3 regions of the Paenibacillus sp. SRL342 genome follow, and region 1 is predicted to be linked to each of the others. Evidence: predicted binding sites of a transcription regulator. Region 1 holds the regulator's gene; each other region holds the start of a gene.
What was found. The regulator NrdR, encoded in region 1, represses ribonucleotide reductase genes. The targets are predictions, from matches to a motif close to AACACNATATATNGTGTT.
Positions count from the first base shown of each region.

Region 2: the regulator NrdR is predicted to act here: its motif matches at 2,058-2,075, upstream of AC4E8D_RS29650 (anaerobic ribonucleoside triphosphate reductase).
Region 3: the regulator NrdR is predicted to act here: its motif matches at 2,329-2,346, upstream of AC4E8D_RS10880 (adenosylcobalamin-dependent ribonucleoside-diphosphate reductase).

Region 1 is NZ_OZ481790.1:2,185,974-2,190,381, forward strand. Features, by position in the region: gene AC4E8D_RS10145 (manganese efflux pump) at 1-169, shown strand, start outside; gene coaE (dephospho-CoA kinase) at 179-775, shown strand; gene AC4E8D_RS10155 (lytic transglycosylase domain-containing protein) at 772-1,335, shown strand; gene AC4E8D_RS10160 (alpha/beta-type small acid-soluble spore protein) at 1,418-1,639, opposite strand; gene nrdR (transcriptional regulator NrdR) at 1,756-2,223, shown strand; tRNA gene AC4E8D_RS10170 (tRNA-Ala) at 2,408-2,480, shown strand; gene AC4E8D_RS10175 (S-layer homology domain-containing protein) at 2,716-4,408, opposite strand, start outside.
Region 2 is NZ_OZ481790.1:6,686,249-6,690,656, forward strand. Features, by position in the region: gene AC4E8D_RS29645 (histidine kinase dimerization/phospho-acceptor domain-containing protein) at 2-1,639, opposite strand; gene AC4E8D_RS29650 (anaerobic ribonucleoside triphosphate reductase) at 2,121-4,082, shown strand; gene nrdG (anaerobic ribonucleoside-triphosphate reductase activating protein) at 4,079-4,408, shown strand, end outside.
Region 3 is NZ_OZ481790.1:2,343,640-2,348,047, forward strand. Features, by position in the region: gene AC4E8D_RS10870 (YqhG family protein) at 1-257, opposite strand, end outside; gene AC4E8D_RS10875 (DEAD/DEAH box helicase) at 261-2,024, opposite strand; gene AC4E8D_RS10880 (adenosylcobalamin-dependent ribonucleoside-diphosphate reductase) at 2,407-4,408, shown strand, end outside.

The DNA of each region.
Region 1 (4,408 bases):
AGGATTCCCTACACTGTGGACGGCACTCATTATTGCGCTGTTTAGTGGAGCGTTTCTGTCACTCGGCATGAAGGTTGGCCTACGATTCTCAGCTCTGCGCTGGATGCGAAGACTGTCTGTATTGCCAGCGCTAATGTTAATGATTATGGGAATAATGAAGCTGTTATGAGGTGAAACGATGAATATAGGCTTAACCGGCGGGATCGCGACAGGCAAAAGCAGTGTTTCCGCCTATCTCGCCAGTAAGGGAGCGTTGCTCATCGATGCAGACGTTATTGCCCGGGAAGTTATGATGCCCGGGCATCCCGTGTTGGCCGCCGCTGTTAAGCGGTTTGGACAAGCCATACTGAACGAAGATGGAACACTGGATCGGAAAAAGCTTGGAAGTATTGTTTTTCAACAACCAGAGGAACGAAAGGCATTGGAGGCGATCACACATCCGGCGATCCGAAGAGAGATGCGTGAACGGGCTGCTGCATACGCGTTGCAGTATCCGGATAAACTTGTGGTATCTGATATTCCTTTGCTCTACGAATCAGGTCTGGAGGACGGTTTCGAGGAAGTCATGGTTGTATATGTCCCGAGATCGGTACAACGAGATCGCTTGATGAGTCGGGATGGAATGACTGCAGCACAGGCCGAGGCTCGAATGGATGTACAGATGGATATTGAGCGCAAAAAACAGCTGGCAGACATTGTCATCGATAACAGTGGCTTATGGTCTGCGACGGAGCAGCAAATTGACTCATATCTACGGCCTAAGGGTTTGTTATGAGAATATTGCGTAAGAAACGTGTACTGCTGTTGATGTTTGTGTCCTTTGTACTGGTGTTATTTCTGAATACAAACTGGATGGCATGGTTCTATCCCATACATTATAAGGAAGAGATCCGTGCCCAATCTCAGAGTTATGAGGTTGATCCGTTTCTGATTGCTTCCATTATCAAGGTGGAGACTAATTTTAAGACAAGCAAGGAATCCAAGCGAGGTGCCATTGGGCTCATGCAACTGATGCCGGACACGGCGAATTGGATACTGGAACAAGCCAAAATTCCCGACACTTCGCTGGAGGAATTGAAGCACGAGCCTGAACGAAATATTCAATTAGGCACATGGTATCTGCGGAATCTATCCGATCAATTCGATGGCAATGAAGCGGTCATGATCGCTGCCTATAATGCGGGTCCAGGCAAAGTGAACAGTTGGCTCAGAGATGGTGTGTGGGATGGCTCGTTCGATACGGTGAAAGATATTCCGTTTGGTGAGACGCGTCACTATGTACAAAGAGTCATTTACTATTATAATCAGTATGTAAAGATCTATAATACGTTCTAAGTATATAAGTAGAAGCACAGAGCAGGCCGGTTATTCACCGGCCGCTCCATGCTCCTCTGTGTAGCGTATTACGATGCAGATATTATTGGTATTGACCTGCCAATTGCTGTTCTGCAATTGTTACCAGACGCTTCGTGATGTATCCACCGATCGAACCGTTCTCGTAAGAAGTCATGTTACCTTGGTATCCGTCTTGTGGGATGCTGATTCCGAGTTCTTGAGCAACTTCATATTTCATTTGCTCGAGTGCTGCGGAAGCTTTAGTTACCACCAAGTTGTTGGAGTTACCATTGCTTTGTGCCATTGCTGTTCACCTCCTCGCGGGTTGGTAAAAGTATTATGTGTCGGCAATGCATTTTTCATTACAAAATCAAGACAGGGAATATGTGGTAAAAAGTAAAACGTGGGAAGTGATCTGAGTTGAAGTGTCCTTATTGCGGTTATATGGGTACCAAAGTGCTTGATTCGCGTCCGGCCAACGAAGCAAAATCGATTCGTCGTCGCCGTGAGTGTGAGCAGTGTGCCCGAAGATTTACAACGTTTGAGATGATTGAGGAGACTCCACTGATTGTCATTAAGAAAGATGGCAGCCGGGAAGAGTTCAGCCGGGACAAGATTCTCCGCGGGCTTATTCGTGCCTGTGAGAAACGTCCAGTCTCCGTAGAGACCCTGGAGATGATGGTATCTGAAGTAGAGAAATCTCTGCGTAATACAGCTGATGCTGAAGTGGAGAGTCGCCAGATTGGTGAGTTGTTGATGGAACAGTTGTTTCCAGTCGATGAAGTGGCGTATGTCCGTTTTGCGTCGGTATACCGCCAGTTCAAAGATATCAATATGTTCATGAAAGAACTGAAATCCCTGTTGTCCAAAGACGATCTGGAGGATTAGTGAAGTTGGTAAAGGGAGAAGAGCAGTCTGGAGTTCCAGTCCGTGTGTACCAGAGAAATCGGTTGTTCTTCTCCAATCACTTTGGATCTTAAAAAGTGATTGACAGCGAAAGCTGGATTTTATATGATATAGGAGTCGCCTGTGGAACGTAGCAGCGCTGGACAAGTTATCTACTTCATATCCTGGGGCCTTAGCTCAGCTGGGAGAGCGCATCGCTGGCAGCGATGAGGTCAGGGGTTCGATCCCCCTAGGCTCCATAATCAAGAATGCCATCACATTATTGTGATGGCATTTTTTTGTGGTGAAATAAATCAGAACATGCATTAATTAATTAGAATTTTTTGGACTTGGGGACGAATATTCTAGATGAAAAAATAGAGGGTTTAAAGTCCTGACTGTGGAGTTGTCAAAAAAAGTACAGTTTGAAAACAGGAGACCCTTCCGGCTGGATATTGTCCAACCGGAAGGGTCTGCATTTTTCTGTATACGCTTTCAGTTAGCCAGATATTCGACGAATCTTACAAAGATCGTGGCTACTTCGGCGCGGGTGGCGGTGGCTTTGGGAGCAAAAAAGTTGTCCGGCTTGCCTAATACAATGCCGATGCCCCGTAGCGTCTGAACGGCCTCCAACGCCCAGGAGCTGATCTCACTCTCATCCGTGAAGGACTTAGAGTGGCTTTCAGGTAGCTCATAGCCCTTGTACTTCATGTAGTTGTACAGGATCACCAGCATCTGCTCGCGCGTCATCGGTGAATTGGGGTCAAACAGGTCTGCGTTTGTACCGTTGACTATGCCTTTTTCGGCCGCCCACTCGGCTGCCGCCGTGTACCACTGTCCGTTCGTCACGTCGCTAAAGCGGGAACCCGTGTAGCTGGAGAGGTTTACGTCCTCAAGATTGGCCAGTACCTGCACGAACATTGCACGCGTCATTGCGCTTCCAGGTGAGAATGTTGTGGACGTCGTGCCGTTGAAAAGATTGTATGTGTAGGCGAAATTTATATCGTTGTAGAACCAGTCGTCCATATTGGCATCCCTGAAAGGATTGCCCGATAGCACGTGGAAGCCCAGTGGGGTGGCGTCATCAAACGCCAGCTCCGTAGCCTCACGGATGTTCAGCGACATGCCGTTGTCTAAGCCAACTCTTGCGCCGCTTGATCCTACCACAACCGTTCCGCCGCTCCGTATCTTCGATCCGTCGTGGATATGCACCTGGTTGCCGTTTGGCAGGTTCACATGCGCTTCTTTGCCGCCTACTGTAACCGTACCGTCGCTCGCGATCGTCGAGCCGCCCGAAATGGTCACTGTGCTGTTGCCGCCGGGTAGTGTCACTTCGGCGCTCTTGTCTGCTGGAATGGTTACCTTACCGTTTGAGTCTATCGTTGTGCCTTCGGGTACTTTAATCTTCGTCCCGCCTTTGGTCGTAAGCTCGCCGCCTCCGGGGAGGGTGGTGTTGCCGTTTTTGTCTGTGACCGCGGGCTTATCCTTCGGTGTATTCACTGTGTAGGCCAACTTCGATGTTCCAGCGTCTGTCCCGGTGCCCGTATTGTCGGTGTTGCCCGTATTACCGATGTTGCCGGTATTTCCGGTGTTGCCCGTATTGCCGCCAGAATCAGGCACAGTGGGAGTCGTCGTCTTCATCGGCATGGCCGTCACACTGATCTCCGCGCCGTCGCCCTTCGCGTTCATCGCGATGATGGTGAAGTTGTAGCCTTGGCCGTTTGTCAGGTTCTTAAAGGTATATTTGGTCTCCGTCGCATCCAGTGTGACCGGCGTCACGTTGCCATACCATACCTTGTAGCCCAAGATCGCACTGCCACCGTCGTCAGCAGGGGCGGTCCAGCTTAATGTGACCTGTCCGTCACCGGCTGTCGCCTTGAAGCCGTTCGGAGCACCGGGGACGACCGGTTTTCTCTGCGCGAACATCCAATCAAAGACATCTGTGTAGTCATTGTTCCAAACCGGCAAGTTAGAGGACTGCGCCGTGGGAGCTATGCTCCAATTCCCCATAGTTATCTGGTTGTAAAGAACCGCCGCTTCAACTTCGTGCGCTATGTAATCAGCCAGAACAGGTGTGTTGGCTGGATTCGGCCTCAGATTTGGCTGATCAAATTGATTGTAGGGCCACGTAAGGACCTCATTACTCTCAAAGCGCGAAGCCCTCGCGTTGATCATTTTTGGCATATTG
Region 2 (4,408 bases), 2.7 Mb from region 1:
TTTAAGGCAAAGTAATACTCAATGCATTCAACAGATCAGCCTGTCTGACTGGCTTCGTCAGGACAGCATCAAAGGCTTCTGCTTCATGCAATTCAATGTGTATACCATAAGGAACAAGAACAATGACGGGCAGATCCTCCAGTCGCTGTTTCAGTTCTTGTACAAAATCGACCGCGCCGCCTTCCAGTAATCCCATATCTACAACGGCTACATCAGGCATGAATCCTTCGTTGATCCAATCATGCGCTAATGTCAAATTCGAGGTCATGTGTACATCCATCTCCCACCTACGCATCAGGGAAGAGACGCCTTGCAAAATGTCAGGGTCCTTGGCGAGTAACACCTTTTTCCCTTTTAACCGTTGCTGAACACTTGCGAGTTGAGGTAACTCCCAGTATCTGCGTAACGGAAGGGATATGTTGAATTCCGTCTCATTTTCCTTCACACTGCTCACCTGAATATGGCCATGCATGAGAATGGCAAGATTCTGGCTTACAGCCAGACCCAGATTGCTTCCAATCAGTTTTTGGATATTCAACTTCTCTTCTTGGCTGTTAAAGGTTTGGATCTTCTTATCCGATAACGTCTGACCTGTGTAATTCACCTTGAGCAGAAGTGTACCCGTCTCTTCGGTGTCTTCTCCGTTCACCACTGCCGTGATCAGGACGGAGCCCTCACGCGTTGAATCGAGAGCGTATTGAATGACATGTGCAAGCAGCTGTCCGATCTTGATCTCATCACCAACGAATACTTGCGACACATTCAGCTCCAGATTCAATCCCAGCTCAATGTTCTTGCCAGCCGCAATTCCCGCATAAAGATAGACCGTATTCTCGATTGTACCTACCAGATCGAAAGGATCATCATGTATAACCGTTTTACCTGCCTCATTGATGTTGAAATTCATCATATTGTTCAACAAAGTAAGCAGAATATTGCCGCTCGTCTCAATCATATTCACATATTCTGACTGCTCCTCAGGCATATCCGGTGTACGTATCAGATCTGTCAGTCCCAGAATGCCGTTCAACGGATTACGAATCTCATGACTCATCAGCTTGAGCATCTGTGATTTGGTCATGGCCTCCGATTCAGCTCGTTCTTTCTCTGCCTGGAGCTGCTGTTGCATTTGTTCCGAATCACTCAATTTACGCTCCTGAAGATGCAGTGTGCTCTCCAGGTCCACAACATAGCCAAGGAATACAGCCATCGCCTTCAGCGTCTTCATGTCGGTTTCACTGATTACATAATCAGGATTATCCATCAGACAGATGGTCCCGAATGTTTCGCCAGATCTTCGCATGATGGGCACGCCCACGAAGAAACGATTGCCGAGCCCACTCGTGACATCCATGAATCTTGTCATCGGATGTTCACATGTATTCTGGATTGTAAGGTTCTCATGTTTATCTTTTAATACCAAGCTGCAGTAAGAATCTTCAAATGGAAGTTCGCTACCTTTTACAATCAATTCTTCCTTGCGATTGAACGCCTCCAGAATGACATTCGTCAAACCGTCATTCGTAGCAACAAAGATGGTATTGACCTTCAATATACCACTTAGTACGTCTACAATATGGGCCGCAGCTTCCTTTATATCTTCATAGAAGCCTCTCGTAATGCCTTCTGCCGTCCCCATGATCCACCCCTTTTATCTTAGCTGCACTATCCAATCTGTAGATCATAATTGTGTAATCACGTACAAGGGTTCATCAAAAAATCCGAATAGCTGTCACAATCTATACTTATATGTTTAACACCGTAGCTGTATAAGAGAATCATACTTCCTGTTTATTGCCCATTTGCGGTCAAAACAGTTCTTAAACGGATGGATTAACAAACGAAAAACTATGGCAAAACGCCTTTTCAGATTGATCAAGGTCCATCTTGTCCGACTTCGGATATTATCCTTGCAGGATAACTAGAAATTATACGCTTCTACTCAAACTTTGGGAACCTTTATCCACAGCAATTAAAGGAAAGTCCACTTTGTCCTGTGAACTATGTGACCATTATCACACCCAAAAAACCACATATAGTTTATAAATGGATAAGACGAATCTACATATAGTGTTATACGGAAATTGAATGATATTCAATCATTTTAGGAGGAACCTTACATGAACATGCTTGAGTATGCCACTCCACCGGCATCCGATCTATTATCCGACCTGGGAAGACGAATTATTGGCGCAGAAGACGCCGATACGCTGAGGGAAAATGCCAATCTGAACGGAGACTCCTTCAGCGGCAAGATGAGCAGGCTCGGTTCGGAGACAGCCAAGTGGCATGCTCTGCGTCATGTGTTGCCGGAAGAGCTTGCCCAAGCTGTGGAGAATGGGGATCTGTATGTACACGATCTGGACCAGTATGCACTTGGAACGACCAACTGCATCTTTATCCCGTTTGACCGTCTTCTTGCTGCGGGTTTCAATACAGGCAACGGATCGGTTCGCACACCTCAGACAATCATGTCTGCAATGGCTCTGGTTGCGATCATCTTCCAATCCCAGCAGAACAGTCAATATGGCGGTGTGTCAGCCAATAAAATCGACTGGGATCTGGCTCCCTATGTACAGCGATCGTTCCGCAAACATTACCGCAAAGGACAACGACTCTTTGGTGAGCATGCCCTGCTCGAGGATGAACAGCTTCATCTGGACAGCATCGAAGCGAAGAATCAGTGCCCGCAGGCGTATGCCTTCGCCTATGAAGAGACTGAACTGGAGACAGGACAAGCTGCTGAATCGCTGATTCATAACCTGAATACGATGAGCAGTCGTGCAGGTGGCCAGATTCCATTCACTTCACTGAACTATGGATTATGTACATCAGCAGAAGGTCGGTTGGTATCACGCTCGTTGCTGGAAGCAACCATCCGTGGCCTGGGCAACGGGGAGACTCCCGTGTTCCCTCAACATATTTTCCAGTGCAAACAGGGGATCAATCAGGCTCAAGGAGAGCCGAACTATGATTTGTTCCGTCTCGCAGTCACCTGTTCATCCCGGCGGATGTATCCCAACTTTGTCAATGTGGATGCCTCTTTCAATCTGCCTTTCTATCATCCGGAAGATCCGGATACGATCATCGCCACCATGGGATGCCGCACACGTACACTGGCTGACCGATTTGGTCGCAATCGTCAAAGTGGTAAAGGTAATCTGTCCTTCAACACCATTAACCTCGTCAAGCTCGGCATCCGGTTTGGCATCTGCCAAGGCAGCAGAGCCGTTGCAGATCGGGCAGGGTTCTATACTGCTTTGGAGTCGGTTATGCATAATGCCGCTTCCGGCCTGCTGCACCGCTACCAAATTCAGACAGCACAACCTGCTAAGGCATCCGACTTCATGATGCGGGAGGGAGTATGGGAAGGTGGAGAACAGCTTGGCCCGAACGAGCCGGTTGCCGATCTTTTGAAGCATGGAACATTATCTCTTGGTTTTATCGGTCTTGCGGAATGTATGACAGCTCTCTATGGGCGCCATCATGGGCAGGACACTCATGTACATCGTGAAGCACTGAACATTATTCGGACCATGCGAGAATTCTGTGATCGGATGAGCGAGCAGCATAACCTGAATATCACCCTGTTTGCCACACCTGCTGAAGGGTTGTCCGGCAAATTCACGAAAATCGACAGGGAGCATTATGGTCTCATTCCTGGAGTTAATGATCGGGAGTATTATACGAACTCATTCCATATCCCGGTATACCATACTCTTCCAGCTTATCGGAAGATTGAACTGGAGGCCCCTTTCCATACGTTATGTAATGCGGGTGCAATCTCCTATGTGGAGCTTGACGGAAACGTTCGGGCCAACACCGCAGCTTTCCTGCGAATTGTGCAGTATGCACTGGCGCAGGATATCGGTTATTTCTCCATTAATCATCCGATTGATCGCTGCCCTGCATGTGGTTATGAAGGCGTCATTGGAGATGTATGCCCAAGCTGTGAAGCTCACGAGAACCATGTACACTTCCAGCGGTTGCGCCGCGTAACGGGCTATCTGACCGGAGATTACAAAGTACGCTTCAATGCTGCGAAGCAAGCCGAAGTGCGGGATCGGGTGAAGCACCGGTGAATCTATATGGTTACATTCCAGAATCGGTGAATGAAGGGACAGGCCTGCGCGCCGTGTTGTTCATCAGCGGATGTCGTCACGCCTGTCCGGGCTGCTTCAGTCCGGATTCATGGAGCTTTCGAGCGGGTGAGCCCTTTACAGAGGAGCGGCAGCAGCAGATTCTGCATGAAGTGACGACCCATCCATTGCTGGATGGCGTTACGTTGTGTGGTGGTGATCCCTTTTTCTCGGCAGCAGAATGTACGTCTTGGGTTCAGCAGCTCCGCGCTGCACGTCCTGATCTGACGGTATGGGCCTACACGGGATTTGAATATGAAGAACTGATT
Region 3 (4,408 bases), 160 kb from region 1:
GCAGCTTTGGCTTCTGCTGCTTCAATGGCCTGCTGATACCTGTCAGGATCAAATATAAATGTAAAGGACATCGTCTCAGCGGGTGCTCCGGTTCGTTCCACGAACCCCCAATAATAGGGGCGATTGGTCAACGCTTTGTCCGCCTCAGGCGAGAGTTTGACTGTAACATGGGCAGGGGAACTCTCCATAATCTGACAATCGAGTGCTTCCAGATAGGTGAGAACATATGCCTGCACTTCATGGGGAGACATGGTCATGAGTTAGCTACCTCCTTTGCGAAGATCTAACAACCCGGATACGTCAGGGCCTTCATCGGCAACCTCACGTTGAATGGAGTTCAGCGATTGTCCAAGTGAGTCCATTTTACTGCGAATATCTTCATCAGTTTGTGATTCCAATATGATTTTGTACAAACTTTTCTCAATAGACTCCTTTTTCTCCAGCCGTTCGAGAATGACATCCAGCCCGCCGATCACCATTTCAAACATATTGATCTTCTCATGCAGCAGACTCAGAATATGTTCCTCAATGGTTCCGGTCGTAGATAAATTGAAGATGTTCACGTCATTTTGCTGCCCAAGCCGGTGTACCCGGCCGATCCGCTGCTCTACCCGCATAGGGTTCCAAGGCAGATCAAAGTTGATCATATGATGGCAAAATTGCAAATTGATGCCTTCACCACCCGCTTCGGTTGCAATCATGGCCTGCACACGCCCGCGGAAGAGATCCATCATCCAGTCTTTTTTGCCACGATTCATACCACCCCGATAGGGTACAGCCGTAAGCCCATTGTTGCGGAAATAGTTTAGCAGATACTCCTGCGTGGCCCGGTATTCGGTGAAGATGATTACTTTTTCATTCATGTTCCGAATCAGTTCCATTGTTTTCTCGGCTTTGGTATTTTCCTTGATCGCTTTAATATGGGCAACGAGTTCCCAAATCTTGTCCCGAAGGGGAGAGTCCAGCGGAAGTTTCTTCGACAGATTAACCAGCGTCACAAATACAGCATCCCGACTGCTGCACACTTCACGCTGCAATGTAACAAGGGAGAGCATGCTGCTCAGATTGCCGCCAGCTTCCTGGTACTGGTCTTTGACAAAGGAAGTCACACCATCATAAAGCGCTTGTTCTTCGGGCGATAATTGCAGATTCACGTTGGAGACGTTCCGTTTGGTAAATTGAACGGGGCCTTCGCCGCGGCGGTTACGAATCATGACTTTGGATAACTCGTTCTTAAGCTGTTCCTGATTTTTCGGAACCCGCTTGTCTACAACAAAGTTGGCCGCAAAGTCACCCTGACGACCCAGTTGACCGGGCTTCAGCAGGTTGATCAGATTGAACAATTCACTCATATCGTTCTGCACAGGTGTAGCTGTGAGCAGCAGGCAATACTTTTTGCGCAATTTCAGCATGAATTGATAGTTGGTTGTTTTTTTGTTTTTGAGCTTATGAGCCTCGTCAATAATGATCATGTCGTAATCGGTATTCAGCAGCATATCTTTGTGCGGGTCACGTTTGGCTGTATCCATGGAAGCAACAACCACTTCATTCTGCCAGGAATAGGCCTTTTTCTGGGCAATAGCAGGGATGCCAAATTTCGAATTCAACTCCCGTACCCATTGCAGCACAAGAGACGCTGGCACGAGAATGAGTACCTTGGATACGAGACCTCGAACCATATATTCTTTCAGAATGAGACCGGCTTCAATGGTTTTGCCAAGACCCACCTCATCGGCGAGAATGGCCCGGCCTGACATTTCAAATAATACTCTGCGTGCAGTGTCCATCTGATGAGGAAGTGGAGTAAGGCCTTGTAGATGCTTCAAACACTGGATCTCGTCAAAATTGGGAATCAGATTGGTTTCTTCGGCTTGAATGCCCAGTTGGAAGAGTCGATAATCCCCCCAAGGACCTCCTTTATCCAGTCGTGATTCCAATTGATTAATCCAGCTTCGATCAAATTCCAGCGGAACGGGCAGCTCGGCTACAGGTTGATTCGTGTGGTGCGGGTTTTTCCGGTTCATGGTGTTTCCTCCCCTGCCATACGTGATGACGTTTTATTCGTAGGTAATAGTATGGACGAATGAGAGTCAGTTCATAACTATATAAGTTGAACTACAGTTTATTTGCACGAACACTACGATGACAGAACAACCTTCCAATCGCTGTTATCCCCAGATTTTTTGTGTGCCAAAAAATTCACAGATATCGTATTCATGCGTATGAGGGTGTGTGAAGAAGTTTGTCCGAGCAGGGGAGTCTATAAAATAAAGTCTGTGATAAAAGTCTTATGGAAAATCAATATATGGTGTAATATACTGGTTTTATATCACTATATGTGGTGTTTTATCATAATTTACTCTTATAGTGAAAATGGAGATCTATTTCGGGAGGTTGAACGTAGCGATGAAATCGAACCAACGATCGTACCCATTAGAAGGACTCAGCGAAAAAATATTTCTGGACCGATACGCCTGGAAGGACGCCGATTCGAATCATGCCAAGGTCGGAGATGTGGTATTGGTATTAACGAAGGATGATCCGAAGTTCCCAACCAAGGAAGTGGGCGAAATCATAGAACGTCAGGGTCAGCTTGTACAGGTAAGGACTCGAAGCGGAGAGATCATCGAGACAAACGTGGAGAAATTGACACTCAACATAGAAAAAACACCGGAAGAGATGTGGGACCGTCTTGCCAAAGCGATGGCTTCTGTCGAATCCACAGCGGATCAGCGGGCAACGTGGGAGTCCAAGTTCCGCTCCGTGTTGGAAGATTGGAAGTTAGTACCCGGAGGCCGCATTGCTGCCGGTGCGGGGGCAAGCGATGAGTTGACACTTTTCAATTGTTATGTCATTCCGTCTCCGCAAGACAGTCGGGGTGGCATCATGAAGACTTTGACCGAGATGACGGAGATTATGGCACGTGGGGGAGGCGTTGGCATTAATTTGTCCTCTTTGCGTCCTCGCCGAGCGGTGGTGAAAGGTGTCAACGGATCATCCAGCGGTTCCGTATCGTGGGGCGGATTGTTCAGTTATACGACTGGACTGATTGAACAGGGTGGGAGCCGCCGTGGTGCGCTCATGCTCATGATGAATGACTGGCATCCGGATGTGCTTGATTTTATTACCGTGAAACAAACGATGGGGCAGGTGACCAATGCCAATCTGTCTGTATGTGTGAGCAACACATTTATGGAGGCTGTCAAGCAGGATGGAGATTGGGACTTGGTTTTCCCCGATACGAACGATCCGGACTACGACACCGAGTGGAACGGGGATATGCAGCAATGGAAAGCAGCAGGTCATTCGGTGGTGCACTATCGTACACTGAAGGCGCGCGAAATCTGGCATACCATTATTGAATCAGCCTGGAAATCGGCAGAGCCTGGTGTGGTATTCATGGAGTACTATAACCAGATGTCCAACAGCTGGTACTTTAACCCGATCATCTGTACTAATCCATGCGCGGAACAGGGTCTGCCTGCCTGGGGTGTATGTAATCTGTCTGCCATTAATCTGTCCAAATTCTACGATGAAACAAATCATGATGTGGCATGGGATGAACTGGCGGAAACCACTCGCATCTCGGCTAGATTTTTGGACAATGTCATCGATGCAACACCATATCATTTTGAGGAAAATAGACTGAATCAACAACGTGAACGCCGGGTTGGGCTTGGCACGATGGGACTGGCAGAGCTGATGATTAAGCTGCGTATTCGATACGGCAGTCCTGAATCTCTTGTTTTTCTGGATAAACTGTATGGATTCATGGCGAAGGAGGCCTATCTGGCATCGGCAGAGATTGCAGCAGAGAAGGGAGCTTTCCCAGCTTTTGAAGCTGAACCGTATTTAAAGAGTGGATTCATGAAAAATATGGTGGCGACGTACCCTGAAGTGGGAGAGGCCATTCGTAAACAGGGCATTCGAAATGTCACACTGATCACACAAGCGCCAACGGGAAGTACAGGTACGATGGTGGGCACATCAACAGGTATTGAGCCGTATTTCGCCTTCAAGTATTTCCGTCAAAGCCGTCTAGGTTATGATGAACAGTTCGTACCGATTGCACAAGATTGGCTGGATGAACATCCGGGTGAAGCCTTACCAGATTATTATGTAACGGCGATGGATCTGTCGGCTGAAAATCACATCCGGGTGCAGGCTGCCATTCAGCAATGGGTGGATAGTTCGATCTCGAAAACGGCAAACTGTCCGGCTGATTTTACAGTGGAGGACACGGCTGAGCTGTACGAACTGGCCTTCGACCTAGGCTGCAAGGGAGTAACGATATATCGCGACGGCAGCAGGGATGTGCAGGTGTTGTCCACGTCGAAGAAGGAAGCGACCCAGGCTGAAGATCAGAACACGGCGGAAGCTGAAGAGAAGACAGTCGTATCTGTAATAG